Regions from separate parts of the Ancylobacter sp. SL191 genome, predicted to be linked through region 1. Evidence: predicted binding sites of a transcription regulator. Region 1 holds the regulator's gene; each other region holds the start of a gene.
What was found. Region 1 encodes PhoB, which activates phosphate uptake and scavenging genes when phosphate is short. Its sites were predicted from a motif close to TGTCATNNANCTGTCAT; they were not measured.

Region 1 (5,930 bases):
CCTGCCATCGCGTCATCGGCGCGGATGGCGCGCTCACCGGCTATGGCGGCGGCCTCTGGCGCAAGCAGCGGCTGCTGGAGATCGAGGCGCAGTACCGCACCCGGCCGCAGCAAGTGGGGTGAGGCGTCCGCCAGAGGCGGCAGCTAGGGCGCGGCGGCGGTCCGCTTGTCCCGTGCGCGGGCGATGCAGGCCAGCGAGGTGACGATGACCAGCGCCGCGAACACGCCGGGCGGGAAGATATAGCGTGCATCCCCGGCCGGCGCGGCGACGAAGAGCAGCCCCAGAAAACCGAGCGTGCCGGCATAGAGCACCAGCGGCAGCAGAGCGCCCCGCCGGTCGATCCACAGCGCCGGAAGCAGGAAGAAGGCGGCAAGGCCGACCAGGACATAGCCGCGCCGCCAGGGTGCGTTGGCGCCTTCGACGATCATCTGGATCAGGCGGGCCGCTCGTTCGGGAAAGGCGAGGGTGAAGCCGTAGGGGTTGTCGTCGATGCCGCCATGAGTCGGGTAATAGGTGGCAGGGGTGTTCAGGCCCATTTGCTGCTCGAACACCGCAAGGCGGGTGGCGAGATAGCAGCCGGGATGCGCGACCAGAATTTCCCGCCAGCGCTGCTCGATAGCGGGTACGCGGCGCCACATATAGCGGGGCCCGAGGCGCTCATTCCACAGCGGCGTGTCGAAGGTCAGGTTGATATGGCGGGGATTGTGCAGCGCCCGCAGCTCCTCCACCGTGAACGGGTCGCCGGGGGTGATGACATCGGTCAGCAGGGACTGCCCGGCGCAGATCGAGGTGCCGGCGATGTCCCACAGCTGGATGTTCGTCATCATCGGCCCGACCGACGGTAGCCGCTGCAGGTCCGGCAGGCGCCAGAGCGTGCTCGCATAGGCAAGAGCCAGCGTCACCACGATGCCAAGACCGGCCGCCACGCGTTGCCGCCCGGTCGAGGCGGCACCGGCGGGCTTCCACACGACCAGCAGCATGAAGGGCAGCACCAGCGGCAGCGCGTTGTAGCGCAGCGCGATGGAGGCGGTGAGGCAGGCGAACAGAGCGACGAATTTCGCCCAGGAGAAGCGGCGCGTGCCGGACAGCCACAGGGCGACCGCCATCACCGCGAAGGTGCCGACGGTCACGTCCTTCCACAGCACGATCAGGGCGCCGATCAGCGTGGGAAACACGACGAACAGGCCGAGGAACACCGCCATGAGCGGGACCGACACCCTGGCCGATGGGGCGAGATGGCGGATGATGAGGTTGGCCGAGAGGAACAGGGCAAAGGACTGGAAGAGCAGCAGACCGCCGGGATTGCCCGGCAGGTGCCGGAAGAGGAAGAACAGATAGTCATGCACGGGCGGCCAGAGCGCCGTCTCCACCCCCTCGATGGACTGGCGGTAGGCATAGAGGCTGTCGAACGACATCAGCCCCGGCCAGACGGTGAAGGCGATAAAGGCGGTGGCGAGGCCGGCCATCAGGAAGGCGGCGAGGAGGTCGGCGCGCCGGGCGTCGCCTGCGTCTGCCTGCGGCAGATGCGCGTTCTCGGGCGCTGACATTGACGTAACCATCCGCTCTCCATCGGGAGGGCCGCGCCGGCAGGGAGCGAATGAAACGCGCACCGTCGCGGAAGGCGGATGATGTTCCATATCCGGCGACGGGAGGCAACGCGGCAGGAGCGCGGTAGGGGGGCCGGCACGCGGGCTTCGCGCGCCCACGAAAAAGCCGCCGGCCCTCGCGGGGCGGCGGCTTGTCATTTAGGTTCCCGCCCTAATGGGCGCGGGCGAACATTTCGTTGCGCCGCCTCGCGCTAATGGGCGCGGGCGAACATCTCGTTGAACGAGTAGCCCGAGCCGCGCACGGTGCGGATGGGGTCCGGCTGGCGCGGGCGGTTGAGCGCTTTGCGCAGGCGGCCGACATGCACGTCGACGGTGCGCTCGTCGATATAGACGTCCTGGCCCCACACGCCGTCGAGCAGCTGCTCGCGCGAATAGACCCGGCCGGGCGACTGCATGAGGAATTCGAGCAGCCGGAATTCAGTCGGGCCGAGATGCAGCTCGCGCCCGGCGCGGTGGACGCGCTTTGTCTCGCGGTCGAGTTCGATGTCGCCGGCGCGCAAGAGCGTCGAGACATGCTCGGGCTTGGCCCGGCGCAGCAGCGCCCGCACGCGGGCGACGAGCTCCGGCACCGAGAAGGGCTTGACCACATAGTCGTCGGCGCCGGTGGCGAGGCCGCGCACGCGCTCAGTCTCCTCGCCACGGGCCGTGAGCATGAGAACGGGCATGCGCTCGGTCTCCGGCCGGGCCCGCAGGCGCCGGCACAGCTCGATGCCGGAGAGGCCGGGCAGCATCCAGTCGAGGATCAGGAGGTCCGGCACGCTCTCGCGCAGCCGGGTCTCCGCCTCGTCGCCGCGCCCGACGCTGTCGACGGCATAGCCTTCGGATTCGAGATTGTAGCGCAGCAGGAGGGTGAGGGGCTCCTCATCCTCCACGATCAGAATATTGGTGGCCATGGCGTCATCCCCGGTCGTCGGTCACGCCGGCTCAGGCCGGGAAGGGCAGCGAGGTGAGGCTGCTGGTATCCTGCTTCGGCCGCTCGTCGGTGAGCTGCTGACCGGTGGCGAGATAGTTCACGGTCTCGGCGATGTTGGTGGCGTGGTCGCCGATGCGCTCGATGTTCTTGGCGCAGAACAGCAGATGCGTGCACAGCGAGATGTTGCGCGGATCCTCCATCATATAGGTCAGGAGTTCGCGGAACAGCGAGGTGTAGAGGACGTCGATGTCGCCATCGCGGCGCCAGACTTCCAGCGCGCGGTCATTGTCGCGGCTGGCATAGGAGTCCAGCACCATCTTGAGCTGCTCCAGCACCATGCCGGACATGTGCTCGACGCCGCGCACCAGCTTCTGCGGGTGGAACTCGCCGGTCAGCGCCAGCACGCGCTTGGCGGTGTTCTTGGCGAGGTCGCCGATGCGCTCGAGGTCGTTGGCGATGCGCATGGCGGCCACGATCTCGCGCAGATCGCCGGCCAGAGGCTGGCGGCGGGCGATGGTGAGGATGGCCTTTTCCTCGATCTCGCGCTGGAGCAGGTCGACCGGGCCGTCGAGCACGATCACCTTCTGGGCGAGCTCGGTGTCGCGCTTGACCAGCGCCTCGACCGAATCCGCGACGAGGCGCTCGGCCTGACCGCCCATCTCCACCACGCGGCGGCTGAGCTCCTTGAGGTCGGCGTCGAAGGACGAAACGATATGTTCGGTCATGGGAGGCTCCTCTGCCGGCTCAGCCGAAGCGGCCGGTGATGTAGTCGCGGGTGCGGGCCTCGCGCGGATTGGTGAAGATCTCGTTCGACGCGGCGACCTCGATCAGTTCGCCGAGATAGAAGAAGGAGGTGATGTCGGCGCAGCGCGCCGCCTGCTGCATGTTGTGCGTCACGATGACGATGGTGAATTCCTGCTTCAGCTCGTCGATCAGATCCTCGATCTTCGAGGTCGAGATCGGGTCGAGCGCCGAGGTGGGCTCGTCGAGCAGGATCACTTCCGGGCGCACGGCGATGGTGCGGGCGATGCACAGGCGCTGCTGCTGGCCGCCGGACATGCCGAGCGCCGAGGTGTGGAGACGGTCCTTGGTCTCCTCCCAGATCGCCGCCTTGCGCAGGCACCACTCCACGCGCTCGTCCATCTGCGCCTTGGAGAGCTTCTCGTGCAGCTTCACGCCGAAGGCGATGTTGTCATAGATCGACATCGGGAAGGGCGTCGGCTTCTGGAACACCATGCCGATGCGCGAGCGCACCACGGTGGAGTCCAGATCCTTGGAGAGCAGGTCGACGCCGTCGAACAGGATCTTCCCTTCCGCGCGCTGGCCCGGATAGAGCTGGTACATGCGGTTGAAGATGCGCAGCAGCGTGGACTTACCGCAGCCCGAGGGTCCGATCATCGCGGTAACGCGCTTCTCGGGGATCTCGAAATTGATGTTCTTCAGGGCGTGGTTGTCGCCATAGAAGAAGTTCAGCCCCTCGACCTTGAGCTTGGGCTCGGCGGACGGCGCGGTGGCGCGGTTCACGGCGGAGGCGATGTCGATCGACGTTTCAGCAGCGAAATTCATGGTCCGTCTCACTTCATCTTCGCCAGGACGAGGCGGGAAAGAATGTTCAGGGTCAGCACCCCGACGGTGATGATGAGCGCGCCGGCCCAGGCCAGGGCGACCCAGTCCTCGAAGGGGCTGGCGGCGTATTGATAAATGGCGATCGGCAGAGACGCCATGGGCACGCTGAGGTCCAGCGACCAGCCATTATTGCCGAGCGAGGTGAACAGCAGAGGCGCGGTCTCGCCGGCGGCGCGGGCCACGGCCAGCAGGATGCCGGTAACGATGCCGGCGCGGGCCGCCCGCCAGGTGACCAGGGTGACCACCTTCCACGCCGGCGCGCCGAGCGCGAAGGCCGCCTCGCGCAGGCCGATCGGCACCAGGTTCAGCATGTCTTCGGTGGTGCGCACGACCACCGGGATGATGATGATCGCCAGCGCGAAGGAGCCTGCCCAGCCGGAGAAGCCGCCGATCGGCACGACCATGAGCTGGTAGACGAACAGGCCGATCAGGATCGAGGGCGCCGAGAGCAGCACGTCGTTCACGAAGCGCACGGCATTGCCGATCTGCGTGTTCTTGCCGTGCTCGGCGAGGAAGGTGCCGCACATCAGGCCGATCGGCGTGCCGATGACAAGGGCGACACCGATCTGGATCAGCGAGCCGACAATGGCGTTGAGCAGGCCGCCGCCCGCGCCCGGAGGCGCGGTGATCTTGGTAAACACATGCGGGCCGAGGGCCGGCAGGCCCCGCGCCACCAGGGTCCAGAGGATCCAGGCGAGGAGGACAAGCGAGAGCGCGGCGAAGCCGGTGGAAATGACCTTGACGGTGTAGTCGGTGGCGCGGCGACGGGCGAGCGATGACATGTACTTTCCTCAGCCCTTGAGCTTCGAGCGGACCAGCAGCCGCGAGAGCGCCAGCACGATGAAGGAGATGACGAAGAGGATGAAGCCGAGTTCCAGCAGCGACTGCAGCTTGAGCGAGCCGTTGGAGGCTTCGGGGAATTCGTTGGCGATGGTCGAGGCGATGGTGGCGCCCGGCGCGAACAGCGAGACCGACATGCGCGTCGCATTGCCGATGACGAAGGTCACGGCCATTGTCTCGCCCAGCGCGCGGCCGAGGCCGAGCATCACCGCGCCGACCATGGCGGTGCGGCCATAGGGCACGGAGACATTGCGATACACTTCATAGGTGGTCGCGCCGACGCCATAGGCCGATTCCTTGATCATCGGCGGCACCGATTCCAGCACCTCGACGAACATGGCGGTGATGAAGGGCAGGATCATGATCGCCATGATGAGGCCGGCGGTCAGCATGCCCGCGCCAAGCGGCGGGCCCTGGAACAGCGCGCCGAGCACGGGGATCGGGCCAAGCCATTCGATCAGCGGCGGCTGCACATAGGCGGCCATCAGCGGCACGATGACGAAGAAGCCCCACATGCCGTAGATGATCGAGGGGATGGCGGCGAGGAGCTGGATGGCGACGCCGATCGGCCGGCGAAGCTGCTGCGGCGCGATTTCGGTCAGGAAGAAGGCGATGCCGAAGGACAGCGGGAGCGCGATGATGACCGCGATGACGGCGCTGAAGATGGTGCCGAACACCATCACACCGGCGCCGAACTTCTCCGTCACCGGGTTCCAGATCGTCGACCACAGGAAGCTGATGCCAAATTCGCGCAGCGCCGGCAGACCACCCTCGAACAGCATGGCGATGATCAGGCCGAGAAGGATCAGCACGAAGATGCCGCTGGTCCACAGCAGCCCGACGAAGATGGGGTCGCTGAGGCGGCCGGTCGGCTTGCGCGCGGCGACCATGGCCGCTTGGTTTCCGGTAAGCGTGGCGTCCATGTTCCTGTGATCCTGTCAGCG
Region 2 (5,930 bases), 2.1 Mb from region 1:
AGGTCTGCAGGTTCAGCGCCACCAGCACCCCGAAGAAGATCGGGTCGATGCCGAAATGGTCGAGCAGCGGCAGGAAGATCGGCAGGAAGATCACGATGATCTCCGTCCATTCCAGCGGCCAGCCCAGCACGAAGATGATCGCCTGGGTCAGCAGCAGGAAGCCAATCGGGCCGAGATCGAGGCTCATGATGAATTCCTCGACCAGCCTCTGGCCTCCCAGCAGCGCGAACACCGCCGAGAACACCGCCGAGCCGACGAACAGCCAGCACACCATGGCCGAGGCGCGGGCGGTGAGGAACACCGAATCCTTCAGCTTGGTGAAGCTGAAGGTGCGGTAGGCCAGCGCCAGCAGCACCGCGCCGAAGGCACCGATGGCGGCCGCTTCCGACGGCGTGGCGAGGCCGAGAATGATGCAGCCGAGCACCGTGACGATGAGGGCGACCAGCGGCACGAAGGAGGTGAGCAGCGCCCAGATGATGGTCAGGGCCGGAATGTTGCGTTCCTCCGCCGGCAGCTTCGGTGCCAGCGACGGGTTGATCATCGCGCGGATGATGACATAGGCGATGTACATGCCGGCGAGCGCGATGCCGGGGAAAAAGGCGGCGGCATAGAGCTTCACCACCGAGACGCCGGCGGTGGCGCCGTAGAGGATCAGCATGACGCTGGGCGGGATGAGGATGCCGAGGCAGCCACCGGCGCAGACGACTCCCGAGGCGAGTTTGGTGTCGTAGCCGGCGCGCAGCATGGCCGGGAAGGCGAGCAAGCCCATCAGCGTCACAACCGCACCGACGATGCCGGTGGCGGTGGCAAACAGCGCGCAGGTGATGAGCGTGGCCACCGCCAGCGAACCGGGGATCCAGCCGGCGGCGAGCTGGATGGAACGGAACAGCCGGTCGAGGATGTTCGCTCGCTCGATCACATAGCCCATGAACAGGAAGAGCGGGATGGAGATCAGGACGTCATTCGCCATCACCGAATAGGTGCGCTGGACGAACAGGTTGAAGATGCTGTCCCCTTGCGTGAAGTAGCCAAAGCCCACGCCCAGCGCCATCAGCGTGAAGGCGATGGGAAAGCCGAGCATCAGGAAGATCAGGAACAGCACCAGCATCAGGATGCCGAGGGCGGGGTCGGAAAGAAACATCACAGCGATCCCCGCGTGGTGGATTCACGTTCGATGGCGTTGAGGACGGCTTCGGGATCGTCCTTTGTGGCGGCTTCTTCGAGGATGATCTTCTCCATCTCCTCGACGTCGTGGAGGCGTTGGGGCCAGTCGCCCTCACGGATGCAGATGAGGCAGCGCACCACCTCGACGACGCCTTGCAGCAGGAGCAGCACGCCGGTGATGGGGATCAGCGCCTTGAACGGCCAGATCACCGGTCCGTCGGGGCTGAAGGAGGAGTGCTCATTGAGCATGTAGGAGAGCTGGAAGTAGTTCCAGCCGGCATAGATCAGCGCCAGAATGCCGGGGAAGTAGAACAGGAAGAACAGCACCAGGTCGCTCTTGGCCTGCGTCCGCGGCGACCATTTGCGGTACATGAAGTCGCCGCGCACATGGCCGTTGCGCGAGAGCGTGTAGGCGCCTGCCATCATGAACAGGGCGCCATAGAGCATCAGGCTGACATCATAGGCCCAGGTGGTCGGATCGCGCAGGACATAGCGGCAGAACACCTCATAGGTGATGGCCAGCATCAGGACGACGATGCACCAGGCGAAGGTCTTGCCGACAAAGGCGTTCAGCCGGTCAACGCCGAGCAGGAGAGATTGCATGGACGAGCCTCTTCGGGCGGGCACGCTTGAGGCATGAGCCGGCGTCAGGCCGCGCGGAAGCGGCCGGCGCGTCGTCATGCCGGGGAGAAGCAGCGGATGCGAAACGCCCCCCTCCGCGGCCGGAGAGGGGCGTCATCGGCGGTGGTTCAGGTCGTCTTGAAGAAGTGGTCGTAGGCGAACTTCGAGTCGGGCTCATATTCCAGCCGGAAGCCGACGATCCGCTTGGCCCATGCCTTCTGGCTGTCGACGACCTTCTTGAACACCGGGTCGGCGGAGAGGTTGGCGATGACCACGTCCCAGGCCTTGAGCTGGGCCTCGAGTACGGATTTGGGGGTCTGGAGAACCTTGACCCCGCGTGCCTTGATGGCCTCGAGATCCTTCGAGTAGCGGTCCTGCGCCTTCCACATCATGGTCGCGGAGGTGGCGTCGGACGCGCCCTTGAGGATTTCCTGCACGTCCTTGGGAAGCCCGTCGAACTTGGTCTTGTTGAACAAGATCTCGAAGCATTCGAGCGCTTGATGATAGCTGCCGAGCATGTAGACCTTGGCGACGTCCGGGAAGCCGAGGATGAGGTCGGAGGAGGGGTTGTTGAACTCGGCGCCGTCGAGCAGGCCACGGTCGATGGCCGGCACGATTTCGCCGCCCGGCACGATGGTGACCGCCGCGCCGAATTCCTTGAACAGATCGGCGCCGAGGCCGACCGTCCGATACTTCATGCCCTTCATGTCGGCGGGGCCGGTGATCTCCTTCTTGAACCAGCCGAGCGGCTGGCTCGGCATCGGCCCGGAGAGCATGCCGACCACGTTGAGCTTCAGGGTGTTCTGCACGAGGTCGTCATAGAGCTCCTGCCCGCCGCCATAGCGGACCCAGCCGAGCAGTTCATCGGCGTCCCAGCCGAAGGCCGGGGCGGTGCCGAACAGCGAGAAGGCCTTGCTCTTGCCGTACCAGTAGGCGGCGACGCCGTGACCGCCGTCGAGAATGCCGGACGACACCGCGTCGAGCATCTGGAAGGCGGGGACGACCGAACCGGCCGGCAGGATTTCCAGTTCCACGCGCCCGCCCGTCATCGCATTGACGCGCTTGACGTAGTCGCCGGCGAATTCGTGGAAGATGTCCTTGTTCGGCCAGGTGGACTGGAACTTCAGCTTGATGGGGGCCTGGGCATGCACCGCCGGGGCGGCGACCACGCTGGCGCCGGCCACTGCAGCCGCAGTGGTCATGAAACGGCGACGGCTCGTGCGGACGTCCTGACGCATGTCCGCGTTCTTCCCTGACGTGTCGGTCATGGGGATTCCTCCTATGGCGTTTCCTCGCGGGTCGAGCCCGCCGGGCGGCGCTTTTGCGCCTTGTCCCGATGCGCCAAGGAGACGATGACCCAAGGGTAAGTGCAAGCTCTAAATATCGGCATTTGCGGCGAAATGTTTCGACCAAAGTCGAATATTCGGATGCCTTCGCGTCCTGCGCCGGTTGTCGTCGTCATGCCTCTGTCACGCAACGCCTTTTGAAGTGCGCGCCAGAGCGGGGCCTGCCCCCGCGTCAGACGAGGATTCTCCCATGCGCTCGCTTCTTCTCGCCGGTGTGTCGGCCCTGGTGTTGGGCCTTGCCGTGCCTAGCGCGCAGGCCCAGTCGCCCGCGCCGGTGTTCAACCGCATCGCTACCTTCAATGTGATCGACAACCTGCCGGCTGGTGCGGATGCCGCGAAGCCGACCTCGGCGGAAATCATCACCTTCACTGAAGACGGCAATACGCTGATCTACAGCGACAGCCCCGGCCAGCGCATCGGCTTTGTCGACATCACCGACCCGGCGGCGCCGAAGCCGGCCGGCGTGGTGGCGCTCGAGGGCGAGCCGACCACCACGGTGGTGATCGGCGGCAAGGCCTATGTCGGGGTGAACACCTCGGAATCGAAGTCCAAGCCCTCCGGCCATCTCGCGGTGGTCGACATCGCCTCGCGCAAGGTCGAGGACAAGGTGGATCTCGGCGGCCAGCCGGACGCCGTCACCAAGAGCCCGGACGGGCGCTTCCTCGCCATCGCGATCGAGAATGAGCGCGACGAAGACATCAATGAGGGCGCCCTGCCGCAGCTGCCGGCTGGCAACCTGACCTATTTCGAGGTCAAGGACGGCCGTGTCGTCGACGCCTCGAAGAAGGTGGTCGAGCTCACCGGCCTCGCATCTGTCGCGCCGGAAGACCCGGAGCCGGAATATCTCGACATCAATTCCAAGAACGAAGTGGTCGTCACCCTGCAGGAGAACAACCACATCGTCGTGGTCGATCTCAACACCGGCAAGGTGACCAGCAGCTTCTCCGCCGGCACGGTCTCGCTCGACAAGATCGACACCAAGAAGGACGGCGTGATCGACCTCACCAGCGCGATGAAGGACACGCCGCGCGAGCCCGATACGGTGCAGTGGCTCGACGATGACCGCTTCGTCATCGCCAATGAAGGCGACTGGAAGGGCGGCACGCGCGGCTTCTCCATCTTCGACAAGACCGGCAAGCTGCTGTTCGACTCCGGCGTCGCGCCGGAACACATGGCCGTGCGCGTCGGGCACTATCCCGACAAGCGCAACAAGAAGGGCATCGAGATGGAGGGCGCGGAAGTCGCCACCTTCGATGGCCAGAAGCTGATCTTCGTCGCCTCCGAGCGCGGCTCGCTGGTCTATGTCTACCGCGACAAGGGCGGCACCGAAGCCCCCGAGTTCCTGCAGGTTCTGCCGGGCGGCGTCGGCCCGGAGGGGCTGATGGCGATCCCCAAGCGGGACCTGTTCGTGACCGCCGCTGAGACCGACCTGCGCGAGGATGGCGGCATCGGTTCCGTGGTCACCGTGTATCAGCGTCAGCCGGGCGCCAAGCCGGCCTATCCGACCATCCTCTCCGAGAATGGCCCGGACGGGCTGCCGATCTGGTGGTCGGCGCTTTCCGGCTTCGCGGCCGATCCGAAGGAGCCCGGCAAGCTCTACGCGGTGACCGACAGCGCCTATGCGCAGGCGCGCATCCTCACCGTCGACGCCACCAGCCTGCCGGCCAAGATCACCAAGGCGACCGTGCTGACCGTCGATGGCAAGCCGGCCAAGGGGCTCGACCTTGAGGGTATCGCGGTGCGCCCCGAGGGTGGCTTCTGGGTCGCCTCGGAAGGCAACCCGGAGAAGAAGGAGAACCCGACGCAGAACCTTCTGGTGCGGGTTGATGCCGATGGCACCGTCGCCGAGCAGATCGCGCTGCCCGAGGCGCTGGCCGCGCAGGCGACCCGCTTCGGCTTCGAGGGCGTCGCCGTCACCGGCTCGGGCGCCGACGAGACCGTGTGGCTCGCCGTGCAGCGCGAGTGGAAGGACGACCCGAAGGGCTTCGTGAAGATCCTCGCCTACAAGCCGGCCGACAAGAGCTGGACCTATGTGCGCTACCCGCTCGACAAGCCGGCCAAGGGCTGGATGGGCCTGTCCGAGCTGACGGCCTACAAGGACGGCTTCCTCGTCATCGAGCGCGACAACCAGGTCGGCCCGAACGCCAAGACCAAGAAGCTCACCTTCGTCTCGCTCAAGGGCGTGACCCCGGCCGCGCTTGGCAGTGAGGCTCAGCCGCCGGTCCTCACCAAGACCGAGGTGAAGGATCTGCTGCCGCTGCTCGCCGCCCCGCATGGCTATGTGCTCGACAAGGTCGAGAGCTTCGCCATCGACGCCGCCGGTAACGCCTTCATCGTCACCGACAATGACGGCGTCGACGGCTCGTCCGGCGAGACCGAGTTCTTCGCCATCGGCAAGCTCAACTGATCCGGCGGCCGATTTTCGGCTGACCCTTGCACGACCTGAGGCGGGCGCCGCGTGGCGCCCGCCTTTTTGCTGCGTGGCTGCTGGCTTTGTCCGATGGGGAATGACCACACTGGTCAGGCCTTCTTCCGTCTGGTTTCAATGGCGAACTATCCGTACGTCAGCGAGTGCCCATGCCCCAGCCCAACCACGCTTTCGCGTCACGCATCCCGGCCGGGCGCGGTCGGCTGTGCCTGACGGTCGGCCTGCTGGTGGCGACACTGGCGGGCTGCGCCGATGCGGGCCCGCCGCGCTATCAGGGCTATGCCGAGGGCGATCTGATCTTCGTCGGACCGGATGAGGCGGGCCGGTTGACCGGCCTCGCCGTGGAGGAGGGGAACCGCGTCACTCAAGGC
Region 3 (5,930 bases), 230 kb from region 1:
TCACCCCTCCGGCGTGCCGATGGTGAGGCAGCGGCGGCGGGCGGCCTCCAGCCCCTCGGCGATGGCGGCGCGCAGGGGCGAGGCCTCCATCGCGCTGAGCCCTGCGGCGGTGGTGCCGGCATAGTCCAGCATCTCCCGCACGAAGGTCGCCGGCGGCGCGGCGCTGTCCGCCAGCATCGCCCCGCCCGCGCGAAACAGCTGGGCGACGGCGCGACGGGCGACCTCGGGCGCGATGCCCTGCGCCTGCGCATAATCCTGCACGCAGGCGGCGAAATAGGCGACGAAGCCCGGCACCGGGCCGGTGATGGCCGTGAACACGTCGATCTGGCTCTCCTCCGGCAGCTCGTCGGTGAGCCCGCAAGCGCCGAACAGCGCGCGCACCGTCGCGATGTCCGCCGCACTGAGACCCGGCGCATAAAACGGCGAATAGGCCATGCCGATCTCGGCCGCCGGGTTGGACATGGCCCGCGCCAGCCTTTCCGTGCCGGTGAGGGCGCGCAGCTGCTCACGGGGGATGCCGGCCATGACGGAGACGACGAGACAGCGCTCCGCCCGCAGGCGCAGCGCGCGGCCGGCCTGCGGCGGCAAGGCAAGCAGCAGCGTGCCGCAGCGCCCGGCCGCCTCCTGCGGATCGGTGGTCCATTCAACGCCGGCGATCCCCGCCAGCGCGCCGGTGGGGCCGGAACGGTTGCAGACGATCAGCCGCTCCGGCGGCACCGTTCCCGCCCGCAGCAGCGCCCCGGCGATCGCCCCGCCAAGCTGGCCGCAGCCAATCAGCCCGAGCCGCCCCGGCCCCGTGTCGTCCGTCATCGTCCTGCCCTCCCAATGGCCGCGCCGCGTCTCAATCCATACAACGTCATGACCGGGCTTGGCCCTGCCATCCACGGCTTGGAAAGGGCGGGCGCGGAAAACGTGGATCCCCGGATCAAGTCCGGGGATGACGGCGTGAGGGCTGGAAGCCCCATCCCGAACGGCGGCCAACATTTCAGCCGTCATCCCGGCCGAGCGCAGCGAGAGCCGGGATCGCTGTCCGGCATAAGACGGGCACCCGATCCCGGCTCGGCCTTCGGCCGTCCGGGATGACGGCCTCCGCTCACGCGCCGTCATAGCCGGGCTTGGCCCGGCCATCCACGACTTCCCTCCGACGCACCCGGCCGAGCGCAGCGAGAGCCGGGATCGCGCACAAATCCGGCAGCCGATCCCGGCGCGCGCTTCGCTTGGCCGGGATGACGGGACGGGAAGGACATTGAGCCGGGATGACGGGGCGGGGATGGCGCGCCCGCTCTGGCGCCCGGCGCGGGGGTGCCTAGATAAGGCCCGATCCTTCCTCGCACCGGAGTCTCCGCGTGACCGATCTTTCCGCCTTCCCCGTCGCCGCCCGCTGGCCTGCGCAGCACCCGGACCGGCTCCAGCTCTATTCCTTCCCCACACCGAACGGGGTGAAGATCTCCATCCTGCTGGAGGAAACCGGCCTGCCCTATGAGGCGCACACCATCAATATCGGCAAGGACGAGACCTGGACGCCGGAATTCCTCGCGCTGAACCCTAATGGCAAGATTCCGGCGATCCTCGATCCGAACGGACCGGGCGGAAAGCCGCTCGCTCTGTTCGAGAGCGGGGCGATCCTCATCTATCTCGCCGAGAAGACCGGCCAGTTCCTGCCGACCGACCCGGCCGCGCGCTACGAGACCCTCCAGTGGGTCATGTGGCAGATGGCCGGGCTCGGGCCGATGTTCGGCCAGCTCGGCTTCTTCCACAAATTCGCCGGCGCGGCTTACGAGGACAAGCGCCCGCGCGAGCGCTACGCCAAGGAAAGCGCGCGCCTCATCCGCGTGCTGGAGGACCGGCTCGCGGGCCGCGACTGGATCATGGGCGCGGACTACACCATCGCCGACATGGCGTGCCTCGGCTGGGTGCGCAATCTCATCGGCTTCTACGGCGCGGCCGATCTCGTCGCCTATCAGGAGCTGAAGAACGTGCCGGCCTGGCTGGAGCGCGGCCTCGCCCGCCCCGCCGTACAGCGCGGGCTGGAAATCCCCCCGCGCCCCTGATCCGTAGAAGCACGGGGATGGCGTGCGCTCGCCGGGCCGTGATGGCCAGCCGGGCGTTTTCGCCTATAAGCTCGGGACACGCGGCCGGCGCGCGCCGGCCGCCGCGAGGAAGGGTATGCCGATGAACAAGATCGTTCCGGTGCCGGCTGGCACCGTCGCCTCCGGGACTGGCGCGGGCACGCATCTGCCGCCGGGCCATCCGCCGGTGAAGGTCGGCAAGATCGGCGTGCTCATCGTCAATCTCGGCACGCCCGACGGCACCGACTACTGGTCGATGCGCCGCTACCTCAAGGAGTTCCTCTCCGACCGGCGGGTGATCGAGGTCAACCGCGTGCTGTGGTGGTTCATCCTCAACGTCATCATCCTGTCCATCCGCCCGCAGGCCAAGGGCAAGGACTACGCGACGATCTGGAACAATGAGCGCAATGAGGGCCCGCTGCGCACCATCACCCGCTCGCAGGCCGAGCAGCTCGCGGCCCGCATCGGCCCGCTGGACGGGCGGCTCGTGGTCGACTGGGCGATGCGCTACGGCAATCCCTCCGTCGCCTCGCGCATCGAGGCGCTGCAGCAGCAGGGCTGCGACCGGCTGCTGCTGGTGCCGCTCTACCCGCAATATGCCGCCGCCACCTCCGCCACCGTGGCCGATGCCGCCTTCGACGCGTTGAAGAAGATGCGCTGGCAGCCGGTGCTGCGCGTCGCCGCGCCCTGGCCGGACGAGCCCGCCTATATCGAGGCGCTCGCCAATTCGATCACCACCGAACTCGCCGGGCTGGACTGGGAGCCGGAGCTGGTCATCGCCTCGTTCCACGGCATTCCGAAGGAGTATTTCGACAAGGGCGACCCCTATCACTGCTACTGCTACAAGACCGCGCGGCTGGTGCGCGAGAAGCTCGGCTGGCCCGAGGGCAAGCTGAAGGTCACCTTCCAGTCGCGCTTCGGCAAGGCGGAATGGCTGCAGCCCTACACCGACAAGACCATCGAGGCGCTGGCGAAATCCGGCGTGAAGAAGATCGCCGTCATCACCCCCGGCTTCGTCGCCGATTGTCTCGAGACGCTGGAAGAGATCGCCGGCGAGAATGCCGAGATCTTCCACCATGCCGGCGGCGAGCAGTTCCACTTCATCCCCTGCCTGAATGACTCGGACGGCGGCATGAACACGCTGGAAGCCGTGGTGAAGCGCGAACTGCGCGGCTGGGCCGAGATTGGTTGAGGGGCGGGGGCTAAGGCGCCCTGACGGCGCCCAACCTTTCCGCCGTCATCCCGGCCGCCTCCCACCCCACGCACCGTCATGGCCGGGCTTGACCCGGCCATCCACGACTTGCCACGGGCACACCCGGTCGACGTCGTGGATCCCCGGATCAAGTCCGGGGATGACGTCGTAAGAGCTGGAAGCCGCGATCCCGGCTCGGCCTATGGCCGTCCGGGATGACGACCTACCCCCCATGCGTCGTCCGGATGACACGGACCGTCATGGCCGGGCTTGGCCCGGCCATCCAGGACTTCCCACCGACGCGCCCGGCCAAGTCGTGGATCCCCGGATCAAGTCCGGGGATGACAACCTCCCGCCCCACGGACCGTCATGGCCGGGCTTGACCCGGCCATCCACGACTTGCCACGGGCACACCTGGTCGACGTCGTGGATCCCCGGATCAAGTCCGGGGATGACGTCGTAAGAGCTGGAAGCCGCGAACCCGGCTCGGGCCTTCGGCCGTCCGGGATGACGGCATAAGGGCGGGGATGACGCGGGAAGGTCCGAACGCTCCCCCCGCCGCAAAATCCCCATGGCCGGCTTGAACCGCGCCGCTGGCGGGGCGATCATGACGGCTGCATGACGCGCGGGGGCCGCTTCGCGCGCGAACCGGGAGGACGCCCGTGGCGGACACCGATCCCATAAGCCTGCCGGTCGGGCGTGATGTGCGCGTGACCTTCGACCGGCGCGAGCTCGACCGCATTCTCGACCTCTATGGCCGCATGGTCGCCATTGGCGAGTGGCGCGACTACGCCATCGACTTCGGCCGCGACCGGGCGGTGTTCTCCATCTTCCGCCGCGCCGCCGAGGTGCCGATCTACCGCATCGAGAAAGACCCGCGCCTCGCCCGCAAGCAGGGCGCCTACACGGTGGTGTCGCAGACCGGCCTCATCCTCAAGCGCGGGCACGAGCTTGCGCGCGTGCTGCAGGTGTTGGAAAAACCCCTGCGCGTGGTCAACTGAACCACGCCCGCCCCGCGTCGCTCCCCCGGAGAACAGAATGCGCAGCCTGACCGTCGCCGCCACCCAGATGCGTTGCAGCTGGGAGATCGAGGCCAATATCGCCCGCGCCGAGGCGCTGGTGCGCGAGGCCGCCGGACGCGGGGCGACGCTGATCTTGCTCCAGGAGCTGTTCGAGACCCCCTATTTCTGCCAGGACCAGCTGCACGAATTCCTCGCCCTCGCCCAGCCGCTGGAGGGCAACCGGCTGATCGGCCATTTCCAGGCGCTGGCGAAGGAACTCGGCGTCGTGCTGCCGGTGAGCTTCTTCGAGCGCGCCGGTCAGGCGCTGTTCAATTCCATCGCCATCGTCGACGCGGATGGCACGGTGCGCGGCGTCTACCGCAAGAGCCACATCCCGGACGGGCCGGGCTACACCGAGAAGTTCTATTTCTCGCCCGGCGATACCGGCTTCAAGGTGTGGGACACGGCGGCCGGGCGCATCGGCGTCGGCATTTGCTGGGACCAGTGGTTCCCCGAATGCGCCCGCTCCATGGCGCTGATGGGCGCCGAGGTGCTGCTCTATCCCACCGCCATCGGCTCCGAGCCGCAGGATCCGAGCCTTGATTCGGCCGCGCACTGGCAGCGGGTGATGCAGGGCCATGCCGGGGCGAACCTCATGCCGCTCATCGCCTCCAACCGCGTCGGCACCGAGCCCGGCCGGAACGGAACCGAGATCACCTTCTACGGCTCCTCCTTCATCGCCGACCCGACCGGGGCCAAGGTGGCCGAAGCCGGCCGCGCGGAAGAGGGCGTCATCACCGCCACCTTCGACCTCGACGCCATTGCCCAGCAGCGCCGCAGCTGGGGCGTGTTCCGCGACCGCCGGCCGGAGCTCTATGCACCGGTGCTGACCCTGGACGGGCGCACCACCGCGCGCGGGGTGGCCTGAGCCATGGCCGAGATCCTCACCAGCCTGCCCGCCGCCGACGGCTTCCGCATGCCGGCCGAATGGGAACCCCATGCCGGCACCTGGATGATCTGGCCCGAGCGGCCGGACAATTGGCGCCAGGGCGCCGCCCCGGCGCAGGCGGCCTTCGTCGCGGTCGCCAGCACCATTGCCCGCTTCGAGCCGGTGACCATGCTGACCTCCGCCGGTCAATGGGCCCGCGCCCGCGCCGCGCTCCCCGCCAATGTACGGGTGGTCGAGGCGTCCTCGGACGATTCCTGGTGCCGCGATTCCGGCGCCACTTTCGTCACCGACGCCGCTGGCGCCGTGCGCGCGGTGAACTGGCGGTTCAACGCCTGGGGCGGGCTCTACGCGCCCTGCGACCAGGACGCGCTGATCGCCGCCAAGATGGCGGAAATCGGGGGCACCCCGCGCTATGACGCGCCGCTGGTGCTGGAAGGCGGCTCGATCCATGTCGATGGCGAGGGCACGGTGCTTACCACCGAGGAATGCCTGCTTAACCCCAACCGCAACCCGTCGCTGACCCGCGAGGAGATCGAGCGGCATCTGTGCGACTATCTCGGCGCCTCCAAGGTGATCTGGCTCGGCGCCGGCCTCGTCGATGACGAGACCTCCGGCCATATCGACAACCTCGCCTGCTTCGTGCGGCCGGGCGTCGTCGCGCTGACCTGGTGCGACGACCCGGCGGACCCGCAGCACGCCATCTCGGTCGATGCCTTTGA
Region 4 (5,930 bases), 2.0 Mb from region 1:
GTTGCGGATGTTGCGGATCGTCACCGGCTTCTTCTGCGGCGAGCGGAAGAACAGCGCCGCGTCGAGTTCGTGCTCCACATGATCGAAGAAGGCGAGAAGGTCCGCTTTGTCGGCCACCGGATAGCGGTCCGGCTGCTGGAAGGGCAGCGCCCCGCCCGAGGCGTGCTTGAACCATTCATAGGCGATCACCGCCACCGCCATGCCGAGATTCAGCGAGGCAAAGGCAGGGTTCACCGGCAAGGTGAGGATCACGTCGGCGAGCGAGACTTCCTCGGTGTAGAGCCCGGTGCGCTCGCGCCCGATCAGCAGCCCGACATTCTCCCCGCCCTTGATGCGCGTGCCGGCCTCGACGGCGAAATCGTCGGCGCCGATCACCGTCTTCTGCATCCCGCGCTCGCGGGCGGTGGCGGCGGCGATGAAGTTGAGATCGGCGATGGCCGCGCGCAGGTCCGGGAAGATCTGCGCCTCTTCCAGAATGCGGTCGGCGCCGGAGGCGAAGGTCACCGCCTTGGGGTTCGGCCAGCCCTCGCGCGGGTTGACGATGCGCAGCCGCGTCAGGCCGAAATTGCCCATGGCCCGCACGGCCGAGCCGATATTCTCACCGAGCTGCGGCTCGACGAGGATGACGACCGGCCCACCCTCGGGCCAGTCGAGGCTGCGATTGGTGCCGGCGCCGGTCATCGGGCGGCCCCCATGGCAGCGAGGGAGGTGCGGAAATGGGACAGGGCGAGCGGCGCGTTCATGGCCGCCCTCCTAGAGCATTTCCTCCAGGAGTGAAATCGCTAAGCGCCCGCACAGGTCCACGCAGCCGCGCGGGCGCCGCCTGCGCTCATTTGGCGGGCGGCAGGCGGCTCACCGTCACCTGGCTGGCCGCCCCGGCCTTGCCGCGGATCATCCCCCACACAACACCCGGCTGGGCCGGGTCGAAGGCGAAGCCCTGCCCGGCGATCTCGAGGGGAATCGTCTCCTGCCACACCATCACCGCCCCCATCTCCGGCGGGGCGACGACGTAGAGCTCGGCATTGTCGTGGCCGGAGATGTAGAGCCGGCCATCCGGCCCGAAGGCGCCGCCGGAATTGCTCATGTCCTGGAATTTGGCAACCAGCGCATCGGGGTAGACGAAGGCCTCGGCGACGCTCCAGTCCGCGTTGAAGCGCACGAGCTGGGTGGCGTATTTGTTGCCATAGGCGACCGGGCTCTTGTCGAACACTCGGTTGTAATTGGCGAAGGCGCCCCACCAGCGGCCCTGGGGATCACGGTCGAGCCAGGTGAAAGAGCCGCGGTCAATGCCGAAGCTGTGGCTTTCCAGATGCTTCAGCGTCTCGGCGTCCCACACCTCGATCGAGGAGGTCATCGGCCAGTCCGGGTAGTTGGAATGCGCGGTGTAGAGCTTGCCGTCGCGCACCACGCCGCTGTCGAGATGCAGGATCGGCCCGGCCTTCGGGCCCTCCCATTTCGCCACGGCCTTGCCGGTGGTCTTGTCGAGCTTCACCAAAGTGCGGTTGTCGATCGCGTAGAAAAAGCGGTCCGACACGGCGACGGCCTGCCGGGCTTCGGGAACCTCGAAGCGGGTGAGCGTCTCGGCGGCCGGGCGCTGCTCCTGGGCGGCGGCGCCGCCGGCGCACAGGGTGGCCAGCAGGAGGGCAAGGCTGACAGAGGTACGGCGCGACATGGTCTTGGTCTCCCCGAGTGACCGCGCGCGCCCCGCAGGTGCATCGCGGCAGATCCGCGAGGGGGCTAACAGCGGCCGATGAAGCTGCCACGACAGGCGTTTGACGATTTACCGCCAAAGTCGTGCCGCACCGCGCTTTCGCTTGACGCTGCGGCGCGGTATCACGCCTTCACCGGCGGCGGCCGCGCGGACCGGCGCCGAGGCCCCATTACGAAGCTGCATCCGTGCGAGGTAGGAACCCATGGCGAAGATCAAGGTCGAGAATCCCGTCGTCGAACTCGACGGCGACGAGATGACCCGCATCATCTGGCAGTACATCAAGGACAAGCTGATCCACCCGTACCTCGACATCGACCTCGAGTATTACGACCTCGGCGTCGAGAACCGCGATGCCACCGAGGACCAGGTGACGATCGATGCGGCCGAGGCGATCAAGCGCGTGGGCGTGGGCGTCAAATGCGCCACCATCACCCCGGATGCGGGCCGCGTCACCGAGTTCAACCTGAAGAAGATGTGGCGCTCGCCCAACGGCACGATCCGCAACATCCTCGGCGGCGTGATCTTCCGCGAGCCGATCATCTGCAAGAACGTGCCGCGCCTGGTACCGGGCTGGACCCAGCCGATCATCGTCGGCCGCCACGCCTTTGGCGACCAGTACCGCGCGACCGATTTCAAGGTGCCCGGCCCCGGCACGCTCACCATCAAGTTCGTCGGCGACGACGGCGCGGTGATCGAGCACGAGGTCTACAAGTACCAGGACTCCGGCGTGGCGATGGCGATGTACAACATCGACGAATCCATCACCGAATTCGCCCGCGCCTCGCTGAATTACGGCCTGATGCGCAAGTATCCGGTCTACCTGTCCACCAAGGACACCATCCTGAAGCAGTATGATGGCCGCTTCAAGGAGATCTTCCAGAAGATCTACGATGAAGAATTCAAGGCTGAGTTCGAGAAGCACAAGATCTGGTACGAGCACCGCCTGATCGACGACATGGTCGCTTCGGCGCTCAAGTGGTCCGGCGGCTATGTCTGGGCGTGCAAGAACTATGATGGCGACGTTCAGTCGGACATCGTCGCGCAGGGCTTCGGCTCGCTCGGCCTGATGACCTCGGTGCTGATGACGCCGGATGGCCAGACCGTGGAGGCCGAGGCCGCGCACGGCACCGTCACCCGCCACTACCGCGAGCACCAGAAGGGCAAGGAGACCTCGACCAACTCCATCGCCTCGATCTTCGCCTGGACCCGCGGCCTCGCGCACCGCGCCAAGCTCGACAACAATGCCGAGCTCGCCAATTTCTGCGCCACGCTGGAGAAGGTGTGCGTCGACACGGTCGAGAGCGGCTACATGACCAAGGATCTCGCCCTCCTCGTCGGCGCGGACCAGAAGTGGCTCTCCACCACCGGCTTCCTCGACAAGATCTCGGAGAACCTGCAGAAGGCTCTCGCCTGAGGCGATGACCATCCGGGACGCGTCATGACGCGTCCCGGTTCCACCTTGAAGCACGGCGCTTCCCCGTGCCTGCGGGGTCGGCGCCGACGACGGCACCACATGTGGCGCCGTTACCCCTCGCGGCTCAGCCCGTCCCCTCTCCCGTTTCCTGGCCGATCTCGCCGCTGGCGATATCGGATCGACGCGCCAGCGGATGCGGCCCGGCCACATCCCGCGCCATGGCCGCGATGCGCGCCCCGATTTCGGGGTGGCGGTGGATGATCTCGCTCAGATCCGCCGCGTCGAGCATCAGCAGCATGGAGCGCGTGCGCGCCCGCGCCGTGGCGGCGCGCTTGGCCGAGTGCACCAGCGCCATCTCGCCGAAGAACTGCCCCTCGGTGAACACGACGCTCTCATGCGGGAATTCCAGCAGCACTTCGCCCGAAGCGATGAAGTACATCGAGCGCGCGGTCTCGCCGCGCCGCACGATCACCTCGCCCGGCTGCGCCACATGGGCCGACAGCGCCTTGTGGATCTCGCCAATCCCCACCGCATCGAGATCGGCGAAGAGTGGCACGCGAGCCACCATGCCCCAGGTGATGACGAAATCGCGCCGCTTGATGACGTCGACAAAGGCCGTGGCGATGATACCGACCGGCAGGGCGATCATGATGATGCCGGTAATCATGGTGAGGCTGGCGATCACCTTGCCCGCGGGCGTCATCGGGTAGGTATCGCCATAGCCGACCGTCGTCACCGTGGTCATCGCCCACCACATGGCGGCGGGAATCGAGCCGAAATGCTGCGGCTGGACGCTGCCCTCGGCGACATACATGGCCGAGGCGGCGATCAGCACCGACGCCGCCAGCAACCAGAAACAGGCCATCAGCGACTGGCGCTCGCGGTGCAGCACCTCAAGCAGCGACTGCATGCCCGGCGAGTAGCGCGCCAGCTTGACGAAGCGCAGCAGCCGGAAGATCGCCAGCGTGCGCAGTTCCACATGGAAGAGCATCGAGATGAGGAAGGGCAGCCAGGCGACGAGATCGATGATGGCCGCGGGCGTCACCATGTGACGCAGCCTTGCCCAACCGGCCGGAACCCCGCGATAGCGCGGATTCTCCGGCGCTGACCACAGGCGCAGCGCGTATTCCAGCGCAAACAGGACCAATGAGATGATCTCGAAGCTGCGGAAGAACGGCATGTCGCGCAGCAAGAGGCTCGGCACCGTCTCCAGCACGGCAACGACGACATTGAGCACGATCAGCACGATCAGCGCGATATTCACCCGCTCGGCGATGCGGTCATGAGCGGCATCGCGCTCGAGGATCTCGTAACAGCGCCGCCGCTTCGCCACCCACCAGCCAGCCGGGCCGGGCGCAACCTCCTGCCGGGCCGGCGCATGTTTGGCCGCCGCCTCGCCGGTTGGCGCATGGTGACGCGTCGGACTGGGCCGAACCGCCGGGCCTTCCGGCGTCGCGGCGCCATGAACGGTCGCCGCCTCGCCGGAGCCCGGCGCAGCCACGGGGGAGGCATTCGCGCCGTCGTGGGGCACACCCAGGATCGAAGCACCATCGGTGGACGACACTGCCCTGGAGATGGGCTCCCCGGAGGGCGCTGCGCCGGAGGCGGCATCCCCGGAGGAGGTTAAACTGGCTCCGATCTTCGTGGCCGCGCCGTCCTTCAACGAACCGCCCTTGAACGATGCGCCGGTGGAACGGCCAATGACGGACGGCACGTCTCCCAAAGGTCGGTCACCGGATGACGCGTCGGTGGATAAGACCCCGCCTGCGGCATCATCCACGGGCGAAACGCCCTTCCCCGCCACGTCCTTGGCTGCGACGCCTTTCGCTGCGTTGCCTTCCGCCGTCACATCTTCAGCCACCACGTCGTCGGTGGCCAGGTGCGACGTGGCTTTACTGGAACCGCGGCTCTTGCCCGCAGCGTCCTTGCCCGCCGCGTCCTTGCCCGTCTTGTGGGCCGTCATTCCGGCCTCCCTGCCCCATCACACCGCAACGGCGAGCCCGACGCCGCCCTGCCTTTTGCTGCCGCCGCGACAACGGCACGGTTTGACGCTGCCCCGCGTATCGCCCGCGCGCCGAAAACATGCGCCGACTCAGCCAACTCATCGTTGACCACGCCGAGGTTCCATCATGCCACGAGAGCCACCCCGCTGCCTTGATGATCCTCAGGCATTGACGATACCCGGCTCGTTCCTGTCACGGCGGACCAACCGGCTGCGCCCCCGAACGTCGGCACGGAACCGACGCGGCGCCGGCGGACCGGCGACCGGCCGCAGGCATTGCGTGACGATCGCGCCGCCACCCCTTCCAGTGCCACGACGCGACGGCGGACGCGCGACGGCTGTACAGCAGGCAGGTTTCGCACGGCCCGACGCTCTGTCGCGCGCCGTGGCGCGGGCTCCGGCCATAGTCGCCCGCCTCGGCCATCACCCCGCCAGCGCGGCCTCGATGGCGGCGAGCGCCTCGCCAGCGCGGGCGCCGTCGGGGCCACCGGCCTGCGCCATGTCGGCCCGGCCGCCGCCGCCCTTGCCGCCCAGCGCCTCGGCGCCCCGGCGCACCAGCGCCACCGCGTCATAGCTGGCGGTCAGATCGTCCGTGACGCCGACCACGAGGCCGGCGCGCCCGTCCTCGGTCACGCCGACGATCACCACGATGCCGGAGCCGAGGCGCTTCTTGCCCTCATCGGCCAGGCTCTTGAGATCCTTGAGGTCGATGCCGCTGACCTGGCGCGCCATCAGCTTGACCGCACCGACCGTGCGCACCGGCTCCTCGCCGGCCTCGCCGCCACCCATGGCGAGCTTGCGCT

Region 2: the regulator PhoB is predicted to act here: its motif matches at 3,242-3,258, upstream of OU996_RS13395 (esterase-like activity of phytase family protein).
Region 3: the regulator PhoB is predicted to act here: its motif matches at 3,869-3,885, upstream of OU996_RS04970 (DUF2794 domain-containing protein).
Region 4: the regulator PhoB is predicted to act here: its motif matches at 1,751-1,767, upstream of OU996_RS13190 (cycloisomerase).

The regions. Positions count from the first base shown of each region.
Region 1 covers NZ_CP113056.1:867,653-873,582, reverse strand. Annotated here, with positions in the region: gene OU996_RS03900 (bifunctional transcriptional activator/DNA repair enzyme AdaA) at 1-122, shown strand, start outside; gene OU996_RS03895 (hypothetical protein) at 144-1,547, opposite strand; gene phoB (phosphate regulon transcriptional regulator PhoB) at 1,799-2,500, opposite strand; gene phoU (phosphate signaling complex protein PhoU) at 2,532-3,245, opposite strand; gene pstB (phosphate ABC transporter ATP-binding protein PstB) at 3,265-4,086, opposite strand; gene pstA (phosphate ABC transporter permease PstA) at 4,095-4,928, opposite strand; gene pstC (phosphate ABC transporter permease subunit PstC) at 4,938-5,909, opposite strand.
Region 2 covers NZ_CP113056.1:2,933,915-2,939,844, forward strand. Annotated here, with positions in the region: gene OU996_RS13380 (TRAP transporter large permease) at 1-1,141, opposite strand, end outside; gene OU996_RS13385 (TRAP transporter small permease subunit) at 1,141-1,767, opposite strand; gene OU996_RS13390 (TRAP transporter substrate-binding protein) at 1,914-3,053, opposite strand; gene OU996_RS13395 (esterase-like activity of phytase family protein) at 3,322-5,538, shown strand; gene OU996_RS13400 (HlyD family secretion protein) at 5,709-5,930, shown strand, end outside.
Region 3 covers NZ_CP113056.1:1,097,684-1,103,613, reverse strand. Annotated here, with positions in the region: gene OU996_RS04985 (pyrroline-5-carboxylate reductase family protein) at 1-810, opposite strand; gene OU996_RS04980 (glutathione S-transferase N-terminal domain-containing protein) at 1,347-2,051, shown strand; gene hemH (ferrochelatase) at 2,173-3,261, shown strand; gene OU996_RS04970 (DUF2794 domain-containing protein) at 3,924-4,262, shown strand; gene aguB (N-carbamoylputrescine amidase) at 4,300-5,190, shown strand; gene aguA (agmatine deiminase) at 5,194-5,930, shown strand, end outside.
Region 4 covers NZ_CP113056.1:2,894,400-2,900,329, reverse strand. Annotated here, with positions in the region: gene OU996_RS13195 (RNA methyltransferase) at 1-681, opposite strand, end outside; gene OU996_RS13190 (cycloisomerase) at 830-1,672, opposite strand; gene OU996_RS13185 (NADP-dependent isocitrate dehydrogenase) at 1,914-3,125, shown strand; gene OU996_RS13180 (ion transporter) at 3,250-5,088, opposite strand; gene alaS (alanine--tRNA ligase) at 5,551-5,930, opposite strand, start outside.